One region of the Planifilum fulgidum genome, then DNA from elsewhere that is predicted to be linked to it. Evidence: riboswitches for the same ligand, from Rfam matches in the RefSeq annotation. Region 1 holds a riboswitch; each other region holds the start of a gene.
What was found. A riboswitch is a leader RNA that binds a small molecule or an ion and turns the genes downstream of it on or off. The one in region 1 is predicted to bind S-adenosylmethionine.

Region 1 (3,977 bases):
CCGCTGATTGTCGAGGAATGCCTGATGATCGAGCCCACGGAGACGGAAAGCAAGGAAACCCTCGACCGCTTCATCGACGCGATGATCCAGATCGCCCGGGAAGCGGAGGAAAACCCGGAACGGGTTCAGGAGGCGCCCACCGCCACGGTGGTGAAGCGCCTGGACGAGGTGACCGCCGCCCGGAAACCGGTGTTGCGCTGGGAGAAGAACGAGAAGGCGCAGTGACCTTGTATTCTGATCGCAACAAGGGACCCCGACCGTTTTCGGTCGGGGTCCGGTGTTTTGAAGGCTTTTCGTCGTGCGATCTGCCCGGGCGGATCAATCCTGTCCGCCCGGCATCCCGCCCTGACCGGGATGGGCGGGATGTTTACGGATCTTTGCAGCACAATTTGGTCAGGAAATAGTTGAAAGTGACGGCGTGCTGCTGTTCATCCAGAGCGGCGCGCCTGAAGGTCCGCCGGATGTGGGGATCGAAGGCCCTGTCGGAGATGTCGAGGTAGAAATCCACCGTTTCCAGTTCATCCTCGATGGAAAACTTCAGTCCCTGCCGATAATTCTCGGGAAGGGATCCCTTCGTCACCATCGGCTTGTGTCCGGTGAGTTTTTTGTAGATCCTGAGAAACCGTTTGTAGTGCTTGATTTCATCCCTGCGGATTTCCCGTATGCTGGTCCGTTCCTTTTCCGTCGGCGCCAGCCGGGCCAACGCTTCGTAATAGCCGATGGCCTGATATTCCCCGTTGATCGCTTTCGCGATGTCGGCGATGAGCCGGTTGATCGGTTCCGAACTGCTGGAGTCGGTGCCGGGGCAATAAAAGGCATTCATCCGCGACCCTCCCAGGAAACTGAGGCTAAATGCTCATTTCACCATATGGTTGCGTGTCCCGATGGGTGCGCCCATTTTGGGGGAAAGCCCCTTCCGCCAAGGGGGGGTATGGAGGCAAGAAAAAAGACGCGGTTGTCGAGGCCGCCGTTGATGCGGCGCCGTCGGGAGGCAATCCCCTCCCCGTCGCCCTGGAGGCGGACGGTTTCGCGGGGTGGAGAGGCCGTGCGTTTCGGGATGAAGATCTCGCCGCCGGACCATCCGACCCCCGGCACCTGTCGCGGAAGCCATTGGAGCGCTTCTTGCGGGGCTTGTTTCGGCGAAGACGATCCATATGAAACGCATCGAAAATTCTCTCGTTTCGGATTTCTTCCCAGCGTCATTTGAGTGATGCGGGCATGATTCGCCTTGGGACCGCCTGTTTTCGGTCACAGCCAACAATGCAGCCGGAATGCCGGCAGGCCGAAGCGCCGGACTTTCACCAAAGGCGGCGATGAATAATCGGTTGACGATCGTGGTCAGGAGTCTCGATCATCCCGGCACTCTTGGTGCTGCAGCCGGGTTGCATCCCATATTGCAACCCATTGCCGGCTTGCATGCGCCGATCATGGCGGTCGTTAGAATCTCCCCTGTGTCTGCCATTGGGTCGGAAAGATATCCGGTCCCAGATGCACGTCCGGCTGACCGTTGAAAAAAGTTGACGCCGCGCCTCGGTTTTCCTATAATAAATCCAAACAATTCTTATGTGAATAACATGTGAATATGGCGCTGCGCTCTTATCCAGAGTAGGCGGAGGGACTGGCCCGATGAAGCCCGGCAACCTTCTTGCGCTGAGCGGGAAAGGTGCTAATTCCTGCAAAACGGTGAATCCGTTTTGAGAGATAAGAGAGGCGGGAAGAAGATGGTCGTTGCATGCCTCTCTGTCTTTCAGAGGGGCATTTTTCATGGTTTTTTCGGGTGCGACCCCCCGCCCGGGCGTTGTCATAATTCCTGTTATTCTCATCAAAATACTAAGAAAAGGATGGATGACCCGTGAGAAATTTCGTCCAGTCGGTACTGATCAGTGTCCTTTTGCTTGCGGCGGTCGGCTGCGGCACCGATGCCGATGCCGGAAAACCGTTGGACGCGCATCGGTTGGTGGTCGGGGTTACGGCAGGTCCCCATGAACAGATCATGGAAAAGGTCAAAGAGGTGGCGGCCAAGGACGGATTGGACATCGACATCAAGGTGTTCAACGATTATCCGATGGTGAACATCGCCCTTGCGGAGGGGGAACTCGATGTCAATTCCTTTCAGCATGAGCCCTACCTGGAGCAAATGAAAAAGGACAAGAATCTGGACCTGGTGGCGGTTGCCGATACCGTCAACTTTCCGATGGGGATTTACTCCAACAGGATCAAGGACTTGAAGCAGCTGAAAAAAGGAGACAAAATCGGTCTGCCCAATGACCCGACCAACGGGACGCGCGCGCTGCTCCTGTTTGAACAGGCCGGGCTGATCAAGTTAAAGAAAGGCATCGGCATCCAAGCGACGGTGAAAGACATCGTGGAAAACCCGTTGGACCTGGAGTTGGTCGAACTGGAGGCGGCGCAGATTCCCCGCCAGCTGGATGAATTTGCCGCCGCCGCGATCAATACCAACTTTGCCGTCGAACACGGTTTGTTGCCCACCCGCGACGCCATTTTTATGGAGCCGAAGGATTCCCCCTGGGTGAATGTGCTGGCGGTGCGGACGGAGAACAAGGATGATCCGGTGATCCAGAAGCTGATCAAGGCCTACCATTCGGAAGAGGTGAAGCGTTTCGTGGAAGAGACCTTTAAAGGTTCCGTGGTTCCTTCCTGGTAACCGGAAAAATGCCGCTCTTGAAAAGGGGGAGGACGATGATCCGGCTGATCAACGTGTCAAAAACCTTTGTCACAAAAAAGGGGAAAGTGGAGGCACTCAAAAATGTTTCCCTCGAACTGAAAAAGGGGGAGATCTTCGGCGTGATCGGGCACAGCGGGGCCGGGAAGAGCACGTTGATCCGCTGCATTAATTTGCTGGAGCGTCCCACGTCCGGAACGGTGCTGTGGAACGGGGTTGATTTGATGTCTCTGTCGCCCAAACAGCTGAGGGATGCCCGGCGGAAGATCGGGATGATCTTCCAGGGGTTTCACCTGCTGAAAACGGCAACGGTTTATGAAAATATTGCGATTCCACTGAAACTTTCGGGAGTGTCGAAGAAGAACATCAAGGAGCGGGTGGAAAAATATTTGGATGTCGTCGGATTGAAGGACAAGCGCGATGATTATCCGAGCCAGTTGTCGGGCGGACAGAAACAGCGGGTGGCGATTGCCAGGGCGCTGGCGCATGAGCCGGAGGTGCTGCTGTGCGATGAAGCGACAAGCGCCCTGGACCCGGAAACCACCGATGCGATCCTTGAACTGCTGTTGAAGATCAATGAGGAATTCGGGATCACCATCCTCCTGATCACCCATGAAATGAACGTGATTCAAAAAATCTGCGATCGCGTCGCGGTCATGGAAAAGGGTCAAATCGTCGAATCCGGTCCGGTCCTGAAAATCTTCACTTCCCCGGTCCATGAGACGACGAGAAAATTCGTCAACAGCCTGTTCCATGTCCAATTACCCCAGGCGCCGTCTGATCGACGGTACGAAACCGGGAGGCTCGTCTCCCTGTTCGTCCGCTTCCCCGTCGGAGAGACCGTCTTGACGCAGGTGGGCAAGAGGTTTAACGTGTTTCCCCATATCCTTTCGGGGGGTATTCTTCACCTCAGGGAAGGAACCCTGGGCAGGTGGGTGGTTCACTTTACAGGGGATGAGAAGGAAATTGAACAAGCGATGCTCTTTTTGCAAAACCAGGGGGTTCGGATCGAAGGAGTGAATGGGCGTGAAGATTTCAATCGGCGGATTTCTTGACCGATGGGGGGACACCCTTTGGGAAGCGACGCTGCAGACGTTTCAAATGGTGGGCATCTCCCTGTTCTTCTCCGTTGTCATCGGACTGCCTTTGGGAGTGCTGTTGGTTTTGACCCGTCCGGGGAAAAGTTGGTCCAATCCGCTCCTTTACCAGATTCTCAATTTGATCATCAATATGATCCGTTCCGTTCCCTTTATCATTCTCCTCTTTTTCATCTTGCCGTTTACGAAATGGGTTG
Region 2 (3,977 bases), on a different contig from region 1:
TGACGGATCGGGTTTATCGTTTGTCGACGCGTCGCGCCAGCCGGTCGCCGCCCCACTGCACCAGCTGCACGAAGAGGACGAGCAACAGGCCGCAGGCGTACAGCATCTGGTCGTTGAAGGACTGGAAGCCGAAGCGGTATGCGGCGTCGCCCAGGCCGCCGCCGCCCACGATCCCCGCCATCGCCGAAAAGCTGATCAGGGAGACGCAGGTGACGGTCAGGCCGGAGATGATCGCCGGCTTGGCCTCCGGCAACAGCACCTTTCGGACGATCTGCATCCGGGTGGCCCCCATGGCCAAGGCCGCTTCGATCACGCCCCGGTCGATTTCCCGGATGGCGGTTTCCACCATGCGCGCATAAAAGGGGGCGGCCCCTGCGATCAGGGGAATCGTGGCCGCCGTCGGCCCGAGGGTGGTTCCCACCAGCAGTTTGGACAGGGGAAAGAGGAAGAGAACCAGCACGATGAAGGGAACCGCCCGGAACAGGTTGACAACCACGCCCAAAAGGCGCTGAAGCGCCACATTTTCCCAAAGATGGCCCTTGTCGGTGATGACCAGCAGCACGCCCAGGGGGATGCCGATCAGGGCCGAGAAGAAGGTGGAGATGGCCACCATGTATATCGTTTCCCCGGTTGCCTGCCACAACAATTGGGTGTCCAGTTGATCAAACATGGGGGATCACCTCGCGGTGTTCATCCTGCTTCAGGGCTGCTACCGCTTCTTGGACCGCGTCCTTCGGCCCGCCGATCCGCAGCGTCACATGGTCTCCGCTTTCCGCGGCATCGGGCAGGATGGTGGCGGTCACGCCCCGCTTGACCCGTTCCGCCAGAAGGCCCCACAAAAGGTCCAGCTTGCGCGAAGGAATCCGGATCAAGGCGGTGTGCCGTTCGGCGTTTTCTTTTTCGGCGATCAGGGATTCCACAAATTGCCGGGTCACCGGGTGCTTCGGCTCGCGGAACAGGGCCTCCACTTCGCCCTGCTCCACGATCTTTCCGTCTTCCATGACGGCCATGCGCTGGCAGAGCCGTTTGACGACGCTCATTTCGTGGGTGATGACCACCATGGTGATGCCGGTGTCCCGGTGGATCTCCTTGAGCAGCTCCAGGATGGAAGCGGTGGTTTCGGGGTCCAGGGCCGACGTCGCTTCATCGCAAAGCAGCACGGTCGGATCGTTGGCCAAGGCCCGGGCGATCCCGACCCGCTGTTTCTGTCCGCCGGACAGTTGAGCGGGATAAGCGTTGGCCCGGTGGGTGAGCCCCACCCGTTCCAGCAGGGTGTCCACCTTTTCCCGGATCTCCCGTTTCGGCTTTCCGGCCAGCTCCAGGGGGAAGGCCACGTTTTCCCAGACGGTGCGCGACCAGAGCAGGTGGAAGTGCTGAAAGATCATGCCGATTTTCTTTCGCGCTTCCCTCAGCTGGCGCTCGCTGCTTTCGGAGATGGGGATTCCGTCCACCGTCACCCGGCCCGACGTAGGCTTCTCCAGGCCGTTGAGCAGGCGCAGGAGCGTGCTCTTTCCGGCGCCGCTGTGGCCGACGATGCCGAAGATCTCCCCGCGTTTGATTTCCAGATGAATATCCTTGAGGGCAACCACGTCTCCGTCCTTCGGAGAGCGGTACACTTTGCTCACATGATCCAGTACGATCATCGATTTCACCACCCGTTGACGAAAAAATCCCTTCCTGCCAGAGCAGAAAGGGATCTTATATCTAAAATCGCCTCTCTCATCTGCCAGAACCGTTGGGCTCTGCAGGAATTGGCACCATTTCCGCGTATGGCCGCGGACGGTTGCCGGGTTTCATCGGGCCAGTCCCTCCACCTCTCTGGATAAGAGCGCGCGGAATCACCGTATGAAATTGTCATGAAACATCCTACTACGGCGCCCTCGGCGTGTCAACAGCGCCGCGTTATTCCAAAATATACAAACTGTTTTGATTGGATGGGCCGACAAATCTTATCGGAAAAGTTTTAATGCGACCGGCTGCCTCAGGTCAGGACATCCCGTTTGGCAAAGGACCACCAGGCGATCAGGTGAAACAGCGCAAAATGGATGACGAGCACCAGCAGGGAGTGAGCGAGGGACATGCCCGGAAAAGGCGGGGAGTGGCCGTAGAAATAGGGCGAAAGATCCAGATTGGCAAACAGCAGGTATTTTCCCCAGCTGATTCCCCATATTTTCAATAATTCCGATAGAAATCCACCGGAAAAAAAGAGAAAAATGGACAGCCCGACGGACAGGGTGCTGCTGCGGGATGCGGCGGACAGCATGAAGGCGAGGGAGGCGGTCACGAGGACTTCCACCCCATACAGTCCGTAGCGCGCAAATAGTTGTTTCAGGGCTTCCAGGGCGTCACCCAATCCCGTCCAGCGGAAGAAGACCGCTCCGAACAGCAGCGAAGCCAGCAGGAGGACGGCCATGCAGGCCAAAAGGAAGGTGACGACCGCCGCAAATTTGGACAGCAGGATGCGGGTCCGGCTCACGGGACGGATGAGCAGCAATTTCGCCGTTCCCCAGGAGAACTCGCTGGAGATGATATCTCCCGCGACGACCAGGGTGAACAATTGGACGATGAACAGCAGGTGGGTGCAACCCTCGGCGAATTCCCACATGTCCACCGGGGCGCCGGAGACCAAGATCAATCGCTGACCGATCGCCAACAGGCAGACCGCCAGGATCAGCAGCGCCCACATGACCAGGGTCCGCGTCCGGTCCATGATTTTCATCTGTTCGTTTCGGATCAGCCTTCCCAGGATCACGGCGCATCCCCTTCCGTCAATTCCAGGAATCGTTCTTCCAGCGACTGTTCCAGCCGTCGGATGGCGTACACCCGAACGCCGGCCTCGATCAACCGCCGGTTCAGCTCCGCGGTTTCCTCCCGCCGCAGCCTTATCTCAAAACCGCCGGGGCATTCTTTCCACTCGCGGTTTAAGCCCAGTTGAAGCAGTACCGACGGGACCGGATCCGTCCGATCCACCTCGAAGCGGGTTCGGAGTTCCTCGGAATCCCGCCGGAGAATTTCGCTCATCCGCCGGACTTCGATCAGTTTTCCACCCCGGAGGATGGCCACCCGGTCGCACATCAGCTGCATCTCCGAAAGCAAATGGCTGGACACGACCACCGCCGTCCGTTCCTTCTCGGCCAGACGGCGCAGATAATCCCGCAGTTCGCGAATGCCCGCGGGATCCAGCCCGTTGGTGGGCTCGTCCAGGATGAGCAGGGCGGGACGGTGCAGAATCGCCTGGGCCACCCCCAGGCGCTGGCGCATCCCCAGAGAATAGGTTTTGACCGGATCGTGGATGGCCTCCTCCAGTTTCACCAGGGAAATGACTTCCCGGATCCGCTTTTCGCCCACCCCCGGAACCATCCGGGCAAAGTGGAGCAAATTCTTGTATCCCGTCAGGAACGGGTAAAACTCCGGATTTTCCACGATGGCTCCCACATGCTTCATGGCCTGTTCAAACTGGGATCGCACGCATTTTCCCCGAATCCGGATCTCCCCCCGGGTGGGGGCGACGAGGCCCGTCATCAGCCGGATCAGCGTGGTTTTTCCGGCGCCGTTGGGCCCCAGAATTCCCATGACTTCTCCCGGGTACACCTTCAGCGAAACGGAATCGATGATTCGCCGCCGGCCGATCTCTTTGCTCACATCGCGGATTTCCAACACAGGGCTGTTTATCATGACGACCTCCGTGGACGCGGCGTTCTCCGAACTCGACGTCGAATCCGGTTCCCATCTTCATTGTACGCGTTGATTCGACGAAAAAAAGGGAAACACTCCCGACAGAGCGTCCCCGTTTGCCGGTTCCCCGGAAGAAAAAAGCCCTCCGCGGCGGGAAGGCACAGGGTTGGTCAGGCGGTTTTTGCCGAGTCCTGCTGCATAAAGACGGAGCGGAAAACGCCTCCCGCCCCCGGACTTTGAGGTTTGTCAGCGTCCCGGCCTCCCGCCTGTGAAAAAGCGGTCCGCGATGGAGCGGAGGGCCG
Region 3 (3,977 bases), on a different contig from region 1:
TGCTCCGTAGCGTTCTGTCAGTTCGATAATCGCTTCGCTCGTGGTCATGGCGTCCTCCTTTTGTGGGCATGTTCCCCAAATCACTTATCCACATTGTAGTCGGAAGCGGCGTCGGAATCAATGATCGACTTCATTTGGGGAAACCCCCGGGTCTTCTTTTGCAGGAGGTTGGCGCCACCTGTTCCGATGCAGGAGGGTATTGGCAAAGGAGGGGCGTTCCGAGGGGGAGGGGGTGGGGATTCTGAACTTATCTCCGGAAGGCAGGGGGGATGCTTTGAGGGAAGCGAAACACATTTTCAGGATCGTATTTGGCTTTTACCCTTCGCAATCGGGGGTAGTTTGCTCCGTAGTAAACCGGCCCGGAATTTTTAATTCCTTGGTCCGGAACGTTGATATAGGACCCGACGATGAAAGGTTGGAGCTTCCGGCGCGTGTCGCGGACAAGGGCGATATTTTTGGCGGCTTCGGAACGTTTGATCCATGAACTGTTCCACTCGATGTAAAATTTGGCTTTCCGCCAGAAGAACGCCGTCGCCTCAGGGGGGATGCGGCTTACAGCGCCGCCCCAGTTGAGGAAAAAGAAACCTGCGGGGGATCCCGGTTTCGCTTTCTCTAAAAATTGACGCATGACCTGAATCGCCCTTTCCGGGAACGGGCGGATCGCGAAACCGGAAGAGAACTGGTTGCTCCACCTTTGGGTAAGGACTGGATCGGGAGGCAACAAAAAGTTTACTGCTTTCGGGTATGACAACCACCGGATGATCTTCGTCGTGGGAGTGCCGACGCTCAATACAGGCTTCAACAGGCGTACGGCCTCCCTTTTTGGTCCCAGGAACAGCCCCTGCACGGTGACACGGCCTCCGATTTTCGGGCCGATTTCCAAGTAGGTGCCCAGCCTCGTATCGACGGAAGGAGCCCATCGCTGCCATACTCTGAATACCTTTGCGAACTGATTCCATGGCCAGATGATGCGGAATACTGTCGCCCCGGCTGGGGCACGATGCACTTTGAATTTGTATTTGGTATATATCCCGAAGTTTCCGCCGCCACCTCCGCGGGTAGCCCACAGGAGGTCCGCGTGATGGTTTTTGTCTGCACGAATCACCCTTCCCTTCGCATCCACCATTTCCACGCCGATCAGGTTATCGCTGAGAAGGCCGATCGATCGCTGGAGAGGCCCGATTCCCCCGCCGGGTGTGATGCCGCCGATGCCGACGGAAGGGCTGTCACCAAAGGGTGCCATAAATCCTTGCCGTGCGAGGGTCTTCACGATTCTTCCCACGGTGTTGCCCGTCTCGACGATCGCAATTCCCCTTTTTTTATCCAACCAGATGTTTTTCATATCGCTTACATCGATGACAATTCCCCCGTTGACCTGGGAGAGATTTGTTTCCAACGCATGCCTTCCGCTTCTGGCGCGAATGGGGACTCGGTTCTCACGGGCCCATCTGATGGCGTTTGCTACATCTTGCGTCCTTTGGGCAAACACAAACACTTTGGGAAATCTGTTCGTATGGGGATCCCAATTCTTGCGCGCACGTTCATAGCCCGGATCCCCTCTGAAGATGACCCGCCCGGTCAGCCGCGCTTTTGATTTCAACCTTTCCAACCTCCCCTGAGTGAACGTTGCAAATTATCCTATGTGGAACATCGGGGCATGGCGTGGACCGATACAGCGACGAAACCCATTTTTTCGTCGCATCCATCGCGAGCATATGAATGAAACTTTTTTTGCCGTTGAAAAGCGGAAAGCCGACCCTTATTCACCGGTTGGGTCGGCCGGGCTTTCAACGCATTCGACTTTGCCGGCGGTGGAGAGGGCGTCTTCGGGTACGCATTTTTTGAAAAAAGAATGTTGACGAAATTCTGGGGAATCCCTTATAATTAAATACAAGTTTTCAGACGGGAATGACAAGGGAATACCGCATGCAGCACTCTTATCCAGAGCGGCGGAGGGACTGGCCCGATGAAGCCCGGCAACCCCGGACACCGTCCGGAAGGTGCCAATTCCTGCGGAAACCTTCGGGTTTCCGAGAGATAAGAGGAGAGCGGCATCACCAAGCAGCCTCTTCTCTGGATAAGGGAAGAGGCTTTTTATTTAAAAAAAGGAGGAATCGTCGATGGCGGAAGAAAGGCAGTATCGGCCGGAGACCTTGGCGGTGCACGGGGGGCAGGAACCGGATCCCACCACCCTGTCGCGGGCGGTGCCCATTTACCAGACGACTTCTTACGTTTTCCGCGACACTGAACACGCGGCCAATCTGTTTGCCCTGAAGGAGTTCGGCAACATTTACACCCGGATCATGAACCCGACGCAGGATGTGTTTGAAAAGCGCATCGCCGCCCTGGAAGGCGGTGTGGGAGCCTTGGCGACGGCCTCCGGCCAGGCGGCCATCACTTATTCGATCTTGAACATCGCCAAGGCGGGGGATGAAATCGTCTCCTCCAGCAGCCTGTACGGGGGGACCTACAACCTGTTTCACTACACCCTTCCGAAGCTGGGCATCAAGGTGAAATTCGTCGACCCCTCCGATCCGGAGAATTTCCGCAGGGCGATCACCGATCGGACGCGGGCCGTCTTCGGGGAGATCATCGGCAATCCCAAGTTGGATGTGCTCGATCTGGAGACGGTGGCTGCCATCGCCCATGAAGCGGGGATTCCCCTGATCGTCGACAACACCTTCGCAACCCCGCACCTGTGCCGGCCCTTTGATTACGGGGCGGACATCGTCGTTCACTCCGCGACCAAATTCATCGGCGGCCACGGAACGTCCATCGGGGGCGTGATCGTCGATTCGGGGAAGTTTGATTGGACGAACGGCAAGTTCCCCGAATTGACGGAACCGGATCCCAGCTATCACGGCGTGTCCTACACCGAAGCGGTGGGTCCCATGGCCTACATCATCAAGGCCCGGGTACAACTGTTGCGGGACATTGGCGCGGCCCTGTCGCCCTTCAACGCCTTCCTGTTCCTGCAGGGGCTTGAAACGCTCCACCTGCGGATGGAGCGGCACAGCGAAAACGCGCTGAAAATCGCCCGCTACCTCCGGGAGCACGACGCGGTGGAATGGGTCAGCTATCCGGGGTTGGAGGACCATCCGTCCCATGAATTGGCGAAGAAATACCTGCCCAAGGGACAAGGCGCCATTCTCACCTTCGGTATCCGGGGAGGCTTGGAGGCCGGGAAGAAACTGATCGAAAGCCTGAAGCTGTTCTCCCACCTGGCAAACGTCGGCGATTCCAAATCCCTGGTGATTCATCCGGCCAGCACCACTCACCAGCAACTGACGCCCGAGGAACAGTTGTCCACCGGGGTGACGCCGGATCTGGTCCGCCTGTCGGTGGGCACGGAAGCGGTGGAGGATTTGATCGATGACCTGGACCAGGCGCTGAAAAAGAGCCAGAGCGCGGTGGGGGTCTGACCCGGAGCAGGGTTCAGGGAAGAAGCCGCGGCTGTCCGGCCGTTTTTGGACATGCACACACATCTGGGAGGGATCGGCGTGCATCTCGACTCCCGATTGGCGCAAATCGGAACCCGGAAGGATGAAGGCACCGGAGCAGTCAGTTATCCCGTCTACCACGCGACGGCCTACCGCCATCCCGCCCTCGGGGAAAGCACCGGTTACGACTATGCCCGGACGGCCAATCCCACCCGGGATGTGTTGGAAGAGGCGATCGCCGCCCTGGAAGGGGGAGACGCCGGTTTTGCCTGCAGTTCGGGGATGGCGGCGATCCAGACGGTCATGGGCCTGTTTTCCCGGGGGGATCACCTGGTCGTTTCCCTGGATCTGTACGGCGGGACCTACCGGCTGTTTGAACAGGTGCTCGCGAGATACGGCCTGTCCTTCAGCTATGTGGACATGCGGGACCTCTCCGCCGTCCGGAGGGCGATCCGCCCCCAAACCAAAGCCCTGTTCGTGGAAACGCCGACCAACCCGTTGCTGCAGGTGGCCGATCTCCGCGCCCTGGCCGCAGCG

Region 2: it holds a riboswitch for S-adenosylmethionine, as region 1 does, so the genes downstream of both, BM063_RS05195 (methionine ABC transporter ATP-binding protein) here and BM063_RS13215 (MetQ/NlpA family ABC transporter substrate-binding protein) in region 1, are expected to answer to the same signal.
Region 3: it holds a riboswitch for S-adenosylmethionine, as region 1 does, so the genes downstream of both, BM063_RS01970 (homocysteine synthase) here and BM063_RS13215 (MetQ/NlpA family ABC transporter substrate-binding protein) in region 1, are expected to answer to the same signal.

Annotation. Positions count from the first base shown of each region.
Region 1 is NZ_FOOK01000026.1:35,668-39,644, forward strand. It holds gene gcvPB (aminomethyl-transferring glycine dehydrogenase subunit GcvPB) at 1-225, shown strand, start outside; gene BM063_RS13210 (ferritin-like domain-containing protein) at 368-823, opposite strand; SAM riboswitch class I at 1,594-1,708, shown strand; gene BM063_RS13215 (MetQ/NlpA family ABC transporter substrate-binding protein) at 1,853-2,665, shown strand; gene BM063_RS13220 (methionine ABC transporter ATP-binding protein) at 2,701-3,738, shown strand; gene BM063_RS13225 (methionine ABC transporter permease) at 3,716-3,977, shown strand, end outside.
Region 2 is NZ_FOOK01000006.1:86,258-90,234, reverse strand. It holds gene BM063_RS05200 (methionine ABC transporter permease) at 14-670, opposite strand; gene BM063_RS05195 (methionine ABC transporter ATP-binding protein) at 663-1,643, opposite strand; SAM riboswitch class I at 1,717-1,829, opposite strand; gene BM063_RS05190 (ABC transporter permease) at 1,982-2,752, opposite strand; gene BM063_RS05185 (ABC transporter ATP-binding protein) at 2,749-3,675, opposite strand.
Region 3 is NZ_FOOK01000002.1:195,043-199,019, reverse strand. It holds gene BM063_RS01980 (ornithine--oxo-acid transaminase) at 1-48, opposite strand, end outside; gene BM063_RS01975 (FAD-binding oxidoreductase) at 248-1,600, opposite strand; SAM riboswitch class I at 1,935-2,044, shown strand; gene BM063_RS01970 (homocysteine synthase) at 2,121-3,422, shown strand; gene BM063_RS01965 (aminotransferase class I/II-fold pyridoxal phosphate-dependent enzyme) at 3,501-3,977, shown strand, end outside.